DNA from 2 places in the Marinobacter sp. CP1 genome. Region 1 is predicted to be linked to the other one. Evidence: predicted binding sites of a transcription regulator. Region 1 holds the regulator's gene; the other holds the start of a gene.
What was found. Region 1 encodes sigma-54, which starts transcription at its own class of promoters, with help from an activator protein. Its sites were predicted from a motif close to ANTGGCATNNANNTTGCTNT; they were not measured.
Positions count from the first base shown of each region.

Region 1 (8,796 bases):
GTGGGAGCACCGCCGGCTCAAAGGTTGAACCAACGGCTCACATGGCCTCGGCGTCATCGATGCACTCCCTGAGATAACGGAACAGTTTCCGGGCCTGGCCGGTGTTCTTCTGTTTTTCGACGTCTTTTCGGGCGTTTCGAGCAAGGTTTCGCAGGTGCTGCATATCGGCAGTGGGGCAGTAGCTGAAGAACTCGCCAACAACGGAATCGCCTTCGGCAATCATCCGGTCCCGCCAGCGTTCCGCCAGGTGGTGTCTGCGGGTGTGTTCTTCGCTACCGGCATCGAAGGCGTCGATGGCTTTCGCCAGGGCTTCAGGATCATCTTCCTGTCGGATGACCTTACCGATGTATTGCAGGTGCCGTCGTTTGGCCTCGTTCTGGCGGATACGGCGGGATTCCTCGATCGCGGCGCGGAGGGTCTCGCTGATTGGCAAGGTTTCCAGCTGATCGTTGCTCAGGTCCAGCATCCGCTTGCCCAGATCCTGCAGGGCATGCATTTCCCGTTTCAGCTGGGATTTGCTCGGGCCGTCGTATTCCGGCGCGTCGTTGTCTTGATGGTCTTTCATAAATCCGAGATCCGCTTAAGCGTAGAAAATCGTCGCGAGGCCAAGAAAGGCCATGAACCCGACTACATCGGTCACAGTCGTGAGAATCACGCTGCCTGCCAGGGCCGGATCAATATTGCGAGATTTGAGAAACAGTGGCAGAACCGTGCCAACCAGCGCTGCGGCGACAAGATTGATCACCAGCGCGGCAGCAATGATCGCGCCGATCATCACATCCTGGAACCAGAGCATGGCTGCACCCGCCACCACGGCGGCCCAGAGCAGGCCGTTCAGTATCCCTGACAGAAATTCCCGGTTCAGCAGCCAGCCTACGTTGGCGCCGCTGATCTGCCCCACGGCCATACCGCGAATCACCAGTGTAAGCGTCTGACTACCAGCAATGCCGCCCATACTGGCAACAATTGGCATCAGCACTGCGAGCGCCACCACTTTGGCGATCGTGTCTTCAAATAGCCCGATGACGGCGGAGGCGGTCAGTGCCGTAATCAGGTTGATGCCCAGCCAGACGGCACGGCGACGGGTGGTTTTCCACACCGGCGCAAAGGTGTCCTCGTCTTCGTCCAGACCCGCCATACTCATCAGTGAGTGGTCCGCATCCTCCCGGATAACGTCAACCACGTCATCGATGGTGATCCGACCCAGCAGGCGGCCCTCCTCGTTTACCACCGGCGCCGAGATCAGGTCGTAGCGTTCAAACAATGTCGCTACCTTGGTGTCGGAGAGGCTCACGGGAATGGGCTCGATGTCGGTATCCATGACTTCCCGCACGGTGGAGGCGGGGTTGGAGACCAGCATTTTCGTGATGGGCAGCATGCCAATGAAATCGTCCCGGCGGCTGACCACGATCAGGCTGTCGGTCATGGGTGGCAGGGTGCGGTGCCTGCGAAGGTAGCGGAGCACAACATCGATACTGATGTCCGGGCGCACCGTAATGGTGTCCGTGTTCATCAGACCGCCGGCGGTGTCCTCCGGATAGGAGAGAACTTCCTCCACCCGTTGCCGGTCCTGCTCGTCCATGGTCTCCAGGACTTCCTGGATGACCGTATCCGGCAGCTGCTGCAGCAGGTCGGCCAGGTCGTCTGACTCGAAATCCTCGATGATGTCCGCCAGTTCCTGAGCGTTCAGCTGGCTCAGGAAGTAGCCTCGGATATCATCACTGAGATACTGGAGAACCTCGCCTTCGAGGTCTTTGTCCACCAGGTTCCACAGCAGGGCCCGCTGCCGGGGCGGTGAGGACTCCAGCAAATGGGCAATATCACTGGGGCTCAGGCCACCGTTCAGGATGCGGGCAACCTGCTTCAGTGCGCCACTGTCCAGCGCTTCGCTCAGGGAACGAAGACGCTGGCGGGCCTGGCTTTTTTCCAGAATATCGGTCATGTGTTTATTTTACTCACCCTCACCGAAATAGTCGTTAATCAGTTCCACCAATGCTTCGATGGCCTGTTCCTCATCCGGTCCGTCGGCAATGAGCTCCACATCGGTTCCTTTGCTGGCGGCCAGCATCATCACCTGCATGATGTTCTTCGCGTCCACATCCCGGCCTTTGCCGCTGATACGCACGCTGCTGTCGTATTCCGATGCCGTGTTGACCAGCTTCGCAGTGGCGCGCGCATGCAGGCCCAGTTTGTTGATGATGGTAATGGGGCGGCGAATCATGGCTTGATCAGATCTCTTCCCGGGTCTGCAGGTGTGGCAGCTCGGTGTGCCGCACTTGCACATTGCTGTACCGTTGCCGGAAGTACTCACCCAACTGCTCGCACACATACACCGACCGGTGCTGGCCGCCGGTACAGCCAATGGAAATGGTCATATAGCTGCGGTTACTGTCTGCAAAGGAGGGCAGCCAGGTATCCAGAAATGATTTCAGGTCCTCGATCATCTTCCGGCTTGCCGGTTCTTTTTCCAGAAACTCGATAACCGGCTGATCCGTCCCGACATACTTGCGGAGGCTGGTATCCCAGTAGGGGTTGGGCAGGCAGCGGACATCGAAAACGTAGTCGGAATCCAGCGGCACGCCGTGTTTGAAGCCGAATGACTGAAACAGGAGAGCCAGTTCCTGATCTTTTCGACCGACCACGCGCTGCTTGACCATGTCCCGCAGCTCGTACATGGACATGCCGGTGGTATTTACGTAAAGATCGGAAAGCTTGGAGAGGGGCTCCAGCAGTTTCTTCTCGCTGGTAATGGCTTCCCGGAGAGAGGTCCTGTCGTCACTCAACGGATGCTTTCTGCGGGTGGCGTGAAAACGCTGCAGAAGCGACTGCTCGTCGGCGTCCAGGAAGATGATTTCAACGGTAACCCCGGTTTCCTGGAGGCGCCGGTAGATCTCCTCGAAATTGGCCAGCTCGCCGGAAAGGTTCCGCGCATCGATACTGACGGCCATCTTGCCCAGTCGACCAGGCCTGGTCTGGCTGGCGGCTTCCCGTGTGAGGGGGAAGAGCAGGCCAATAGGAAGATTGTCGATGCAATAAAACCCGAGGTCCTCCAGCACATGAAGTGCGGTACTCTTGCCCGAACCGGACCTGCCACTGACGATAATCAGCTTCATGACCACCTTACCTCCACTGCAGTGAATATCAGCCGCCTGAGGCGGTCATGCGCTGGTACAGCGTGCTGGCGTCCTCGGATTGCCGGAGGCGATCACAGAACGACCGCTCATTGAACTTTTCAGCCAGTTGGCTGAGCAGCTCCAGGTGTTCGCTCGTTGCTTCCTTCGGGACGATCAGGGCGAAAATCAGATCCACCGGCTGATTGTCGATAGCATCGAATTCGACGCTTTCTTCCAGCGTCATCAGCACGCCCACCACGTGATCAAGTCCTTCCAGACGGCAGTGGGGAATGGCGATTCCCTGGCCAATGCCGGTGCTGCCCAGGCGCTCGCGGGAAATCAGGTTGTTGAAGAGCTGGGTCTCGCTGAGCGTGTTGTCCTGATGGTTTATCTGCTCGGCAATAAACTCCAGGGCCCGTTTCTTGCTGGACGCAGCTACCCTGCAGAGGGTGAGCTCCGGAGCAAGAATGTTCTCTATGGTCAGGGATGTGTCGCTCATGGATCGACTGCGTTTCCGTTAAAAAAAAGGCTGCGACACGTTACTCATGTCGCAGCTCGATTAGATGAATTGCATGAAAACAGTCAGTTAGCGAGAGCCGTTTCCGTGCATCCGGTCTACATTCTTTTCCTTGTGCTTGAGGATCTGACGGTCAAGCTTGTCGATCAGGGCATCGATGGCTGCGTACATATCCTCATTTTCTGCCTTTGCGTGAATCTCACCACCAACCACATGCAACGTGGCTTCCGCAATCTGGCGCACCTTTTCCACTTCCAGGGTCACCTGGCAGTTACTGATGTGGTCAAAGTGACGCTCGAGCTTCTCGAACTTCTCTGAAACATAATCCTTCAGTGCGGGAGTCAGTTCTACGTGATGGCCTGAAATATTGAGTTGCATAGGCGTCTCCTGTTGTCATCGTGCCGGCTCCCGGGAGCCGGTCTGGGTGCTGGCGCATTATGCGCCGGCGAATACGGTGTTGCGTCCCGGCCCCCGGGTATTCAGACCAGCCGCTTGCGCTCGTTGGACGGCGGAATGTGCATGGCCTCCCGGTACTTGGCAACGGTGCGTCGCGCAACCTTGATACCCTGTTCCCCTAGCATGGCTGCAATTTTGCTGTCGCTCAACGGCTTTTTGGGCGTTTCCGCCGCAATCAGCTTCTTGATCATCGCGCGTATGGCCGTGGAGGAGCATTCTCCACCCTCGTCAGTGCTGACATGGCTGGAGAAGAAGTACTTCAGCTCGAAAATGCCACGGGGGGTATGCATGTATTTCTGGGTGGTTACCCGTGAAATGGTCGATTCATGCATCTCTACCGCCTGGGCGATGTCTGAAAGAATCAACGGTTTCATGGCTTCTTCACCGTGATCCAGGAATCCCTGCTGGTGCTCGACAATACGGGTCGCGACTTTCAGCAAGGTCTCATTGCGGCTCTGCAGGCTCTTGATGAACCACTTGGCCTCCTGCAACTGGTCGCGCAGGTAGGTGTTGTCTGCGCTGCTGTCCGCACGCCTTATAAGTGAAGCATAGCTGGCATTGACCCGGATGCGCGGTGCAATTTCAGGATTCAGCTCAACACGCCAGCGGCCATTGTGTTTGCGAACGATCACGTCCGGAATCACATAATCGGGTTCGGCCCGGTCAATGACATCGCCCGGCCGCGGATTCAGGCCGGTGATCAGCGCCAGGACATCCCGCAACTGGTCTTCTTTCAGGCGGCTGCGGCGCAGCAACTGGGCGTAATCGCGGTTGCCCAGCAGGTTGATGTAATGGGTAATTACAAGGCGTGCCTGGGCCAGCCAGGGTGTTTCCGGCGGCAGCTGGTTGAGCTGGATCAGCAGGCATTCCTGTAGGTCCCGGGCAAACACGCCGGGCGGATCAAAGTGTTGCAGGCGGTGAAGCACGGCTTCCACTTCATCCAGTTCAAGGGGGTCTTCATCGTTCTCATCCAGCAGTCCGGCGTGGATTTCCTCCAGCGGGCTGGTGATATAGCCCCGTTCGTCCACTGCATCCATCAGGGCATGGGCAATGGCCTGGTCCCGTTCACTGAGGGGCGTCAGATTGAGCTGCCATTCCAGGTGATCCTGAAGCGTTTCGGTCGGGGAATTACGGGTTTCGAAATCGTGATCGTTTTCGTCGTCGTTGCGGGCTGCCGGCGCTGGTGCGGACTGGTAGATGTCGTCCCAGGCGGTATCAACCGGCAGATCGTCCGGAATGTTGTCAGGAATCTCGTTCTCCGAGGACCAGTCCGGGCCGTTCTCGGATTCATCCCAGTCGCTGGCCGGTTCCGGGGCAGCTTCAGCGGCGGACTCGGTGGCGTTGGCCTCGCGCTCGTCGTTTTCGCTGGCTGCGTCGGTCTGGTCATCGTCCTCGGAGGTCTCCAGCATGGGGTTGGATTCCAGTGCCTGCTGGATTTCCTGCTGGAGGTCGAGAGTGGAGAGCTGGAGAAGCCGGATCGCCTGTTGCAGCTGGGGCGTCATGGTCAGGCTTTGACCCAGCTTTAACTGTAAGGAGGCTTTCATAACCATGGTTCAGGATCCGTCACTCATCAGCGCGTTGTGTCATAAGTCGTGAAAAAATCTTTATATGCCGGTTACTTGCCGTGATTTTAATTTACCCTAGCAAGTTCTTTGCCGAGTTTACTTGCTACAGATCATCAAAACAATCAGCCATTGGGTGTCAGAGTCTGAATTCGTCGCCGAGATAGACTTCCTTGACCTGCTGGTTGGCCAGGATGGCGTCGGCATTGCCGGAGGCGATGATGTGGCCGCCGGAAACAATGTAGGCATTCTCGCAGATGTCCAGGGTCTCACGCACGTTGTGGTCGGTGATCAAAACGCCAATGCCTTTGTCCCGAAGGTGCCGGATGATGTGTTTGATGTCACTGACGGATATGGGGTCCACACCGGCGAAGGGTTCATCCAGCAGGATAAAAGCCGGCTCCATGGCCAGTGCCCGGGCAATCTCCACCCGTCGGCGTTCACCGCCGGACAATGCCATGCCAACACTGTCCCGGATATGGGTGATGTGGAATTCTTCCAATAAACCCTCGAGCTTCTTCTCCCGCTCTGCCTTGCCCAGCCCCGGCCGGGTTTCGAGGATGGCCATGATGTTGTCGCGTACGGACAGTTTGCGGAAGACCGAGGCTTCCTGGGGCAGGTAACCGATGCCCTGGCGGGCCCGACCATGCATGGGCAGGGGGGTGATATCCCGGCTGTCGATCGTGATCCGCCCGCGATCAGCGGGGACGAGCCCAACGATCATATAGAAGCAGGTGGTTTTCCCGGCACCGTTGGGACCAAGCAGCCCGACAATTTCCCCACTGCGGATTTCCAGGGAAACGTCGATCACCACTTTTTTCTGTTTGTAACTCTTTGCCAGGTTACTGGCTCTCAGAACTGCCATCGGATCCCTGTCTGTCTGTACTGCGTGGCTGAATCACCATCTCTACCCGGCCGCTGCCCTCGCCGGTGTCTGCGCCGCCCTCAGCGGTGACAACCCGGCCGACGGTATCATAATGAATGACATCACCCCGGAACAGGTTGCCATTCTGCTCGATGACTGCTTCCCGTTCAAAGGTCAGCTGGCTGTCGGTGGCAGACCAGGTAATGTTCAGGGCACGGGCATCGGTTTCGCCTTCCCCCTCGCGCGCCGGTTGACGGTATATAGCGGGCGTACCAGAGGCTTCGATCCGGCTCAGGCCGTCCTCGGTCCGGTACAGGACGACCCGCTCGGCAGTCAGGCGGGTATTGCCCTGCTCAAGTTCCACAGCGCCGGTGTAGGTGGCAATGCCCTGGCCGTCATCCAGGCGGGCGGTATCTGCGGTGACCTTGATAGGAGTGTCAGAATCAAGGTCAAATGCAGCCGCCGGGCCGATCATCACGACCGTTAGCAGGGCAGCCATCAGGCGCCGGTATCGGTTAGTTTCCGGTTTCATAGAGTCCTTCCACCTGGGAGTTCAGTTCCAGAATTCGTTCGTCTATCCACGCTTTCATGCCCGTGGCCCGGGTTATGCCGGTAACATCACGTATTTCTACGGGCGCGTCTGTATATACCATGCCCCGGTCGTTATCCAGGGTCAGGCTTGATGTTGTCAGGACGGCGTCCCGTTCGCCAATCGTGCGCTGAACCCGGACATTGTCCGTCAGGTACACCAGATTCTGGTTTTGCAGCAAGCTGCCATTGTCGGCCTCGACAATCCACGGCAGGGCCTCCTGGTCCCCGTACAGCTCGGCCCGGGGAGATTCCATGGTGGCCAGGTTGCCTTCCTCGAACTGCTCAATTCGGGGGCTGGAAAACCGGATCTTGAGATTGCCCGCTTCATCGAAGGAGGTGTACTGACCATTCACCACGAAACCGTCTGGTTCGGCGTCTCCCCGTAGGGCCGCTGCCTCGTCATCAATCACAGGGGGTTCATCGCTGCGCCAGAGCAGGAATACGGCTGCCACCACGGTAGCAGCCAGTGCCAGTGCTCGCAGCCAGGGTCTGTCCAGCAGCCAGTTCATGCCTCGGGCTCCAGATAGGGGGCAAGTGCTGCGTCAAGCCTGCCATGGGCCGTCAGCAGCAAGTCGCAGGCTTCGCGGACCGCCCCTTCGCCGCCCCGGGCAATGGTGCAGTAGTCGGCATGCTGCTGCACCAGCCAGTAACCGTTGGGCACGGTGATGCCCAGTCCGGCGAACCTCAGTGCCGGGAGATCTGGCAGATCGTCCCCCATGTATGCGATGGCCTCGGGGCTGATATCCATGGTGCTGACCAGTTCCTGAAGGGCTACCTTCTTGTCCTCTCGCCCCTGCATCAGGTGGGGAATGCCAAGATCCCGCATGCGCTTCTCGGTCAGGGGGGACTTTCGTCCGGTGATCACGGCCACGGTAATCCCGGCTGCCATCAGTTGTTTCAAACCCAGGCCATCCAGAATGTTAAAAGCCTTGAGCTCATCACCAGTGGCGCTGAAATAAAGCTTGCCGTCGCTCATGATGCCGTCGACATCCAGTGCGATCAGGCGGATCTTTACGGCCTTTGCCAACAGGGAATCCGGCCATTGGTGCTTCATATCAAACAGCTCCTCATAGCCCCTAGATAACGCCGGCACGCAGCAGGTCGTGCATATTGATGGCGCCAATCAGACCCCCCTGGTCGTCAGTAACGGGGAGGGCGTTGATCTTCATCTCCTCCATTATGTTCAGCGCTTCCGCCGCCAGATGATCGGCCTGGATCGTTTTACCATGCCGGGTCATGACCTCGTTGATGGGCGTATTGTGAATGTCCACCGATCGATCCAGAGTCCGTCGAAGGTCACCGTCCGTAAATATTCCGGTAAGAGTGCCTTTATCATTGACGACGGTGGTCATACCGAGACCCTTTCGGGACATCTCAAGAAGAGCACCGCTCAAGGGGGTATCCTCGTTGACGACTGGAATCTGATCACCGCTGTGCATGATGTCGGAGACCCTGAGCAGCAGCCGACGCCCGAGGCTGCCGCCGGGGTGAGAGATAGCGAAATCCTCGGCACTGAAGCCCCGGGCCTCAAGGAGTGCAACGGCGAGGGCATCGCCCATCACCAGGGTGGCCGTTGTGGAGGAGGTGGGCGCCAAACCCAGTGGGCAGGCTTCCACCATAACGCTGACGTCCAGATTGGCGACGGCTTCCCGGGCCAGTGTGGAGCTGGCATTGCCGGTCATGCTGATCAGC
Region 1 covers NZ_CP011929.1:545,233-554,028, reverse strand. The annotation lists gene ACP86_RS02615 (carbon-nitrogen hydrolase family protein) at 1-28, shown strand, start outside; gene yjgA (ribosome biogenesis factor YjgA) at 38-565, opposite strand; gene mgtE (magnesium transporter) at 581-1,942, opposite strand; gene ACP86_RS02600 (HPr family phosphocarrier protein) at 1,952-2,221, opposite strand; gene rapZ (RNase adapter RapZ) at 2,229-3,113, opposite strand; gene ptsN (PTS IIA-like nitrogen regulatory protein PtsN) at 3,142-3,612, opposite strand; gene hpf (ribosome hibernation promoting factor) at 3,700-4,008, opposite strand; gene ACP86_RS02580 (RNA polymerase factor sigma-54) at 4,110-5,636, opposite strand; gene lptB (LPS export ABC transporter ATP-binding protein) at 5,788-6,513, opposite strand; gene lptA (lipopolysaccharide transport periplasmic protein LptA) at 6,491-7,045, opposite strand; gene lptC (LPS export ABC transporter periplasmic protein LptC) at 7,029-7,613, opposite strand; gene ACP86_RS02560 (KdsC family phosphatase) at 7,610-8,158, opposite strand; gene ACP86_RS02555 (KpsF/GutQ family sugar-phosphate isomerase) at 8,181-8,796, opposite strand, start outside.

Region 2 (8,796 bases), 190 kb from region 1:
CGCCGGCAGGCGAGCCATCAGGTGAAGGGCAATTTTCTTGACCAGCGGCGCGTGCTGCTCAATGAGCTGAGCCGGCTTCTGCGCACTTGACTGGTTATAGATTCCGAGGTTTTTCGCCAATGTCATGTATCCGGTTTTTTGTTTGACTGGATCCGATTCAGACTTCGACGAGCCGCTCCACAAAAAATTCCAGATGCCCGCGGGGAGAGGACGGCAACGGCCAGCTATCTACCTTGTCCGCCAGCGCCTTGATGGCCAGTGAAGCTTTCGCCCTGGGATAGGCGTCCAGCACCGCACGCTGCCGCTGAACCGCTTTCTTCACGGCCTCATCGTAGGGGACTATTCCTACGTATTGTAGTGCCACATCGAGGAAGCGCTCGGTGACCCGGGTCAGTTTTTCAAACAGATGCCGGCCTTCCTGCTCATTCCGGACCTGATTGGCAAGAATACGGAAGCGGTTGGTTCCATAATCACGGTTCATCAGCTTGATCAGGGCATAGGCATCGGTGATCGAGGTCGGCTCGTCGCAGACAACCAGCAGCAGCTCCTGCGACGCTCTCAGAAAACTGACCACTGACTCGGAAATACCGGCGGCGGTATCAACGATCAGGACATCGATCTGATCACCCAGTTCGCTGAACGCATTAATCAGCCCGGCATGTTCCATGGGGCTGAGCTGGGTCATTCGTTGGGTACCGGAAGAGGCGGGGACAATCTTGATGCCACCGGGACCATTCACCAGAACGTCCTTCAGATCACAGTCGCCCGCCAGAACATCCTGGAGGTTGCGATTGGCAGTGATGCCCAGCAAGACGTCGATATTGGCGAGCCCCAGATCGGCGTCGAGCAGCACCACTCTCCGGCCTTTCTGCGCCAGGGCGATTCCGAGGTTCACCGACACGTTACTCTTGCCGACACCACCCTTTCCGCCGGAAACTGCAATCACCTGTACCGGATGTGCTCTGCTCATACTGTTTTTGGTCTCTCGCCACGTTTCGCCGGCTTTGTCTCCGACGCCTGCTGTCAATCTGTCCGGTCTCAGGCGTGCTCTTTCAGGCCCTCTGCGACCGCTTGCTGTTGCTGGAGTGTTTTCAGCCGATCCACGGCCAACCGCACCAGCGGAACGGCTTCTGCGTGGTGCAGGTCTTCAGGAATCTTCTGGCCGTCTGTGTAATAGGCTACCGGCAGACCGGTTTCCATCACAAACCCGAGAGACTCGCCCAGCGTCAGGGCCTCGTCGATTTTGGTCATCACACAGCCCGCAAGATTTGCCATCTTATAGCAATGCCACACGGATTTCATGATGCGAGGCTGACTGGTTGCCGAGACCACCAGATGGGTTTTGATATTGTGATGGCTGCGAGCCAGTTCGGCCAGCTGTTCCTGGTAGCCTTTGTCCGCACTGGTCAGTCCGGCGGTATCAATCAGCACCAGATGACGGTCTGACAGTTCGTCCAGAATATCGTCCAGACTGTGACTTTCATCCACGACCCGAACCGGCACATTCAGGATCCGACCGAACACGAATAACTGCTCGTGCGCCGCCACCCGATAGCGATCCGTGGTAACCAGGGCCACGGAATCGGAGCCATGCTTGAGCACGTAACGAGCGGCGAGTTTTCCGATGGTGGTGGTTTTCCCGGACCCTGTCGGACCCACCAACGCATAGGCGCCGCCCTCATCCAGCCACTCCATTCGGGAGGTCCGAACCCCGGTACACAGCATTTTCAGGGACTGCTTCCAACCGTCTTCCAGGCGCCCCGCCTTGTGACGACGGGAAATTGACCCCGCCAGATCACTGCCGAGGCCGAACTCCTGCAAGCGCTCGGCAAGCCTCTGCTGCACGGCGGTGGTCGCAGAAACCTCCGGCTCCTGTTGCGGCCGATGGCCCTGCATCATGTCTTTGAGCGAGCTGATCTCGGCCCGCATCTGCGCCAGCTCATCGGAATAGGCTTCCCTCGGCGCCTGTGGCAGAGGTTCAATATCACCAAAACCACCGCTCACCTCTTCCTGAATGGCAGCGAACGAACCGGCGTAGCTCGCGCCCTGCGATGCCCGCTTTTCCCGTACTTCACGGATGCGGTCCCGGGACCGGCTCAGCTCGTCCTCAAGACGCCTGTGCTGGTCGGCCTGCATCTCGGCCAAGCGGGACCCGTTGGTGGCTTCTTCTGCCTGGTTGCCCAGTCGCTGGCGCGCCATATTCTCGTCATAGTCCAGCGCCGTCACAATTTCGACACCGCCGTCGACCCGACGATTGGAAAGGATCACGGCGTCCGGCCCCATCTGTTCACTGACCTGCTTGAGCGCCTCGGCCATGGTCTGAGCAAAAAACCGTTTTACTTTCATGATGCCTCTTCCTCCACCGGCAACGCCGTGCCGGCGCTGTCCGCTCTGTCATCCGCGCCGTTACTGGCCAACGGACGCCACGATCGTAATCTGTTTGTTATCCGGAATTTCCTGGTACGAGAGCACATGGAGCCGCTCTACCCCGTAGCTGGCGAACTTCGCCAGCACCGGCCTCAGGGGCCCGGACACCAGCAGAATGGCTGGCTTGCCGAGCATCTCCTGACGCTGGACGCTCTCCTGAAGCGAGCGCTGGAGTTTTTCAACCATATTCGGCTCCAGGACCAGGCCAATATCTTCCTGTCCGCCGGATTGTTGACTCTGTTGAACAGACTTCAGCAATAACTGTTCCAGATCCGGATCCAGGGTGATCACCGGTATCTCCGATTCGTTGCCGCAGATACTCTGGACAATCATCCGGCGCAGGGACTGCCGCGCAACGGTGGTCAACAGCTTCGGATCCTGACTCTTCGGATGCACGTTCACGATGGCCTCGGCAATGGACCGCATGTCTCGGATCGGCACTTCTTCCTTCAGGAGGTTCTGCAGCACTTTCAGCAGCAGACTGATGGATACGGTGGTGGGTACCAGTTCCTCGGCCAGCTTCGGAGAAATCTTTTCAAGCTGATCCAGCCATTTCTGGACTTCCTCATGGCCCAGCAGCTCGTGGGCGTGTTTCTGCAGTACCTGGTTAAGGTGGGTCGCGACCACCGTACTGGCATCGACCACGGTATAGCCGAGCGTCTGGGCCTGGTCTTTCTTGTCTGGCTCAATCCAGCTGGCGTCCAGACCGAACGCCGGATCCTTGCCTTCAATGCCTTCTATCTTTCCGAATACCTGACCGGGGTCGATGGCCAGTTCGCGGTCCGGATGGATTTCCGCTTCGGCAATGGTCACGCCCATCAGGGTGATGCGGTAGACATTGGGCATCAGATCGAGGTTGTCTCGAATGTGGACCGAGGGCATCAGGAAGCCGAGATCCTGGGACAGCTTTTTACGAACGCCCTTGATACGACTGAGCAACTGGCCACCCTGTGACTTGTCCACCAGCGGGATCAACCGGTAACCCACTTCCAGACCGACAATATCGACAGTGGACACATCGTCCCAACCCAGCTCCTTGGTCTCTCCGGGGGCCGGTAGTTGACGCCCCTGATCGCCGCCAGCATCACCGCCTGGAGGCAGATCACGACCCGCCGGCCGTGGAGCCGCCCCGCCCGCGCCCCTAGCCGGGAATGCGCCATCTTCTTCGACGGTCTGTCTCTGGTGCTTCCAGATATACCAGGCAGCGCCGGCGGCCAGTGCACCCAGACCCAGGAAGGCCACGTGGGGCATTCCGGGAATCAGACCGAGAATGATCAGGATAGCGGCGGCAATGGACAGCGCCTTGGGCGCACTGAACATTTGCTGGAGGATCTGGCCGCCCATGTCCTGGCTGGAGGTAACCCGCGTTACCATGATTGCAGCAGACGTGGACAGCAGCAGCGAGGGAATCTGTGCCACCAGGCCGTCGCCAATGGTCAGCAGCGCATATCGCTCCATGGCCAGCCCGAAATCCAGGCCGTGCTGCAGCATACCAATGGCAATACCGCCAATGATGTTGATCGCAAGAATCAGCAGGCCGGCAATGGCGTCGCCCTTCACAAACTTGGACGCACCGTCCATGGAGCCGTAGAAATCCGCTTCCTGGGCGATTTCGGCACGTCGATGCTTGGCCTCATCCTGATTGATCAGGCCGGCGTTCAGGTCCGCATCAATCGCCATCTGCTTGCCTGGCATGGCATCCAGCGTGAAACGGGCGCTCACCTCGGAGACCCGGCCGGCACCCTTGGTCACGACCAGGAAGTTGATGATCATCAGGATCGCAAACACCACCAGACCCACGGCGTAATTGCCGCCGATCAGAACGGCGCCGAAGGATTCGATCACTTTACCGGCGGCATCGCCGCCTTCGTGGCCGTTCAGCAGAACAATCCGGGTGGACGCCACGTTCAGGGCGAGACGCAAAAGTGTGGCTACCAGCAGGACTGTCGGGAAGGACGCAAACTCCATCGGCCGCAGGGCGTAGACACACACCAGCAGAATGACAATGGACAGGGTGATGTTGAAAGTAAAGAACACGTCCAGGAGGAACGCCGGCATGGGCAGAATCATCATGCCCAGCAAGCCCATCAGCATGATGGGTATGCCCAGGTTGCCCCGCGTCAGGGTTTTGACGTTATTGAGGACTAAAGCTCTGTCCATGCCGGATACTTCTCCGATTGGCCGTGCCTGCAGGCGTTTTGAAGGTCGAAAATCTGACACCGGAGCGTCGTTTGGAAGGGTTATCGCAAGATCCGTACCACCCCTTAGGGGATTTCCGTTAAGCAGCCATTTGCGGCCTGACTCGCCTTGCCAGATGCGGTATCCTTGCGCCATTTGATCGCGACGCCAAAATTCCAACCAGACACACAGGTGACCCCATGCCAATCCACGAGGTAAAACACCCTCTGATCCGCCACAAGCTCGGCATCATGCGCCGTGCGGATATCAGCACCAAGAATTTCCGGGAGCTGGCACAGGAAGTCGGTGCACTCCTGACCTACGAGGCCACCAAAGACTTCAATCTGCAGGAAAAGACCATCGAAGGCTGGGCAGGGCCGGTTAACGTGGAACAGATTCACGGCAAGAAGGTCACCATAGTGCCGATCCTGCGGGCCGGCCTTGGCATGCTTGACGGTGTCCTCAGCCTGATTCCGGTGGCCCGAGTCAGTGTTGTCGGCCAGATCCGCAACGAGGAAACCCTCGAGGCCAGCACCTACCTTGAAAAGCTGGTGGGCGAACTGGACCAGCGTATGGCCATGATTGTCGATCCGATGCTCGCCACCGGCGGCTCAATGATCTCCACCATTGACCTGCTCAAGAAGGCTGGCAGCACCGAGATCCGGGCCCTGGTTCTGGTCGCCGCGCCCGAAGGCGTTGAAAAGGTTCTGGAGAAACATCCGGACGTATCTATCTACACCGCCTCCGTTGATGAGCGCCTCAACGACAAAGGCTACATCCTTCCGGGTCTCGGCGATGCCGGCGACAAAATCTTCGGCACCAAGCAAAAGGACGTTTAAGAATGCAGGACCATACCAACGACCCGGTCTGGAAACAGGCCATTGCTGGCTCCCAGATGCTGCTGGTGGCGTTCGGCGCACTGGTTCTGATGCCCCTGATTACCGGACTGGATCCCAACGTGGCGCTGTTTACCGCCGGTCTGGGCACCCTGATTTTCCACATAGTCACCGGCGGCCAGATCCCGATCTTCCTGGCCTCGTCCTTCGCCTTCATTGCCCCGGTGATTGCCTCCAAAGGCCGGTTTGGCATGGAAGAAACCCTCGGCGGGCTGATGGCCGCGGGTATTCTCTACATTTTCCTGAGTGGCCTGGTACGCCTGCGGGGCACCGGTTTTGTCCGTCGCTTGCTGCCGCCCGTGGTCATCGGCCCGGTGATCATGACCATCGGCCTCGGCCTGGCACCGGTTGCGGTTCACATGGCCTCGGGTCGCACCGGTGACGGCGCCACTCAGTTGATCCCCTACGACACCGCCATCTGGATCGCCATGATCTCTCTGGCCGTGACCATCATCATGTCGGTCTGGTCGAAAGGCATTTTCCGGCTGATTCCGATCATGTTCGGCGTTATAACCGGCTACATCCTCTCCGCGTTTGCCGGTATCGTGGATACCACGCCAATCCGGGAAGCCGCCTGGTTCGCCGTTCCCAACTTTGTTGCGCCGGAGTTCAGCTGGGGCGCCGTGCTGTTCATGATCCCGGTCGCCATTGCGCCGGCCATCGAACACATCGGTGACGTGCTGGCCATCGGCAACGTGACCCGAAAGAACTACCTGGAAAAACCGGGCCTGCACCGCACCCTGCTGGGTGACGGCCTGGCCACCAGCGCCGCCTCCATGCTTGGAGGACCGCCCAACACCACCTACTCGGAAGTCACCGGCGCCGTTATGCTCACCAAGAACTTCAACCCCAAGGTCATGTGGTGGGCTGCCTGCATCGCCATTGTTCTGGCTTTCGTTGGCAAGTTCGGCGCAGCACTGCAAACCATCCCGGTGCCCGTCATGGGCGGCATCCTCTGCCTGCTGTTCGGTTCCATTGCCGTCGTTGGCCTGAACACACTGATCCGCCACCAGGTAGATCTTTCGCAGTCTCGCAACCTGGTTATCGTGGGCGTTACCCTGGTGTTCGGTATTGGCGGCATGGTGCTCGGGCATCTCGAAGGCATCGCGCTCTGTGCGGTGGCTGCCATCATCCTGAACCTGATACTGCCCGGCAGCCGCGAGGCATGGGGTAAAGCCGTCTATGAGCAGAAAGCCGACTGACAGCTCCGGCATGCCCCCCCGCGGCATTCGGTTACGGCAGAAACACCCTCTGCTCCACATGGTCGAAGCCGATCTGCCCGACATGGCCGCCCGCAAGGCCCTCCGCCTGATGGCCACCGGCCGACTGGCCGCCGCCATGGCCAAACGCCCGGGCTCGGTTTACCTCTCCGAAAGCTACTACCAACCCCGCCAGCCGGTGCTGAACACTACCCTCAAAGTGCTCGGTGGCGTCCTCGGGGCCGTTACCCGTAGCGAGGTACCGTTCCACTTCCAGACCGACGAGCAGGCCCGCAAGCACTTCCTGTCCTGCGGCTTTACCTCGACCACGGTCCATGACCCGCGGGCCTCGTATGGGATACTGCCGATTCCGGAAAGCCGCGGGGAGCCGATGGTTCGGGTTATCGAGGCTGGTTGCTGATCTCGCCTTCCACTCCTGCCCCAGCCTGATGATTTAGCGGGAAGAGGTTTGTGGGGCTGCCTCCCAAAAACCGCTACGAGCACATCCATGTGCGCTTGGCGTCGGCCATCCATGGCCGCCGACATTTTTGGGAGGCAGCCCCACAAACCTCGCAAACCTGACGGGAATCCGCCAAAAGATCGTGAGTTGGATGAGTATTTTTCAGCGATATCGAGGGGGGGGGTTGATAAGTGGTTGTGGGTGGCCTTTTAAGGACTGTCTGTGGCCATGGATGGCCACAGTCAAGCGCACATGGATGTGCTCGTAGCGTGTCCTGAAAAGGCCACCCACAACCGCGCTAACTCCCAAACCCGCAGGCTACCAAAAGGAACCCAACTCCAAACTAGACGTCGCGCCGCAAGTCCGAGGGAATCGGGAAATCAGGCATACCGGGCTTAGGCCCACGCCCCTTGCGGAACTGACGCAGCTGGAACACATAGGCGAGCACCTGGGCAATGGCCATGTAGAGGCCATCGGGAATCTCCTCGCCGATGTCGGTGTTGTGGTACACCGCCCGGGTCAGCGGCGGCGTTCTCAGAATCTCGACTTTGTTCTCACGGGCAATTTCCATGATCTTGAAGGCTACCTCATCGGCGCCCTTGGCCACCACTATCGGCGCGGCCATCGCCTTCTGATCGTATTTCAGGGCAACGGCGTAATGGGTCGGGTTAGTGATCACCACATCTGCCGTAGGCACGTCCTGCATCATGCGGCGCTGGGCCATTTCACGCTGGAGTTGGCGGATCTTGCCTTTGACCTCGGGTTTGCCCTCGGTGTCCTTGTATTCGTCTTTCACCTCCTGCTTGGTCATGCGCAGTTTTTTCTGGTGATCGTAGATCTGGAAGGGTACGTCGATCGCCGCGATGATGATGGTGGCGCAGGAAAGCAGGAAAAAGCTCCAGGCGATGGTCCAGAGTACATGTTCCATGGCCGGCACCACCGGCTCCTCGGCAATGGCCAACAAGTCTTCCGTGCGCAGATCGAGGATCAGAATGGCCAAGGCCATTACCAGACCGACCTTGGCAATGGCCTTTACCAGCTCGATAAGGGAGCGCATTGAGAACATGCGCCCGAGGCCCTTGATGGGGTCCATGCGATTGAGTTTCGGGGCCACGGCTTTGCCGCTGATCAGAAGGCCGCCGATGCCGATGGAGCCGAAGATAGCGGCGATCAGCAGTAATACCAGAATGGGAGAGAGAGCCCAGGCCGCTTCCTTGGAGGATTCAATGAGCTGCACGCTCATGTGGCGCATGTCGAAGATGGCGGAGCGTTCGATAACGAAGCTATCTCGCATGATCGCCTCCAACGAGGCTCCCAGGCTGGCGCCGAACATCAGCATGCCGCCGGCGCCTGCCAGGAGGACGGCCATGGTGGCCAGCTCTTTTGAGCGCGCAGTCTGGCCCTCCTCCTTGGCCTTTTCGAGCCTTCGGGGGGTGGCCTCTTCCGTTTTTTCCTGACTGTTGTCGTCTTCTTCGGCCATGAGTCTTTACGGCTGCCCCTGCAGTCCCCGCATGAAATCAAAGGTTTCCCGGGCGTACTGATCGAAGTGCGGCAGAAAATTGGCGTGCAGCACCCATATGGCAAACAATCCAAAAATCAGGCCAATCGGGAAACCGAGGGCGAAGATGTTCATCTG
Region 2 covers NZ_CP011929.1:357,090-365,885, forward strand. The annotation lists gene ACP86_RS01650 (RNA polymerase sigma factor FliA) at 1-126, opposite strand, end outside; gene ACP86_RS01655 (MinD/ParA family protein) at 158-970, opposite strand; gene flhF (flagellar biosynthesis protein FlhF) at 1,039-2,346, opposite strand; gene flhA (flagellar biosynthesis protein FlhA) at 2,407-4,587, opposite strand; gene upp (uracil phosphoribosyltransferase) at 4,806-5,444, shown strand; gene ACP86_RS01675 (uracil-xanthine permease family protein) at 5,447-6,703, shown strand; gene ACP86_RS01680 (hypothetical protein) at 6,684-7,121, shown strand; gene flhB (flagellar biosynthesis protein FlhB) at 7,504-8,640, opposite strand; gene fliR (flagellar biosynthetic protein FliR) at 8,647-8,796, opposite strand, start outside.
Region 2: the regulator sigma-54 is predicted to act here: its motif matches at 4,670-4,689, upstream of flhA (flagellar biosynthesis protein FlhA).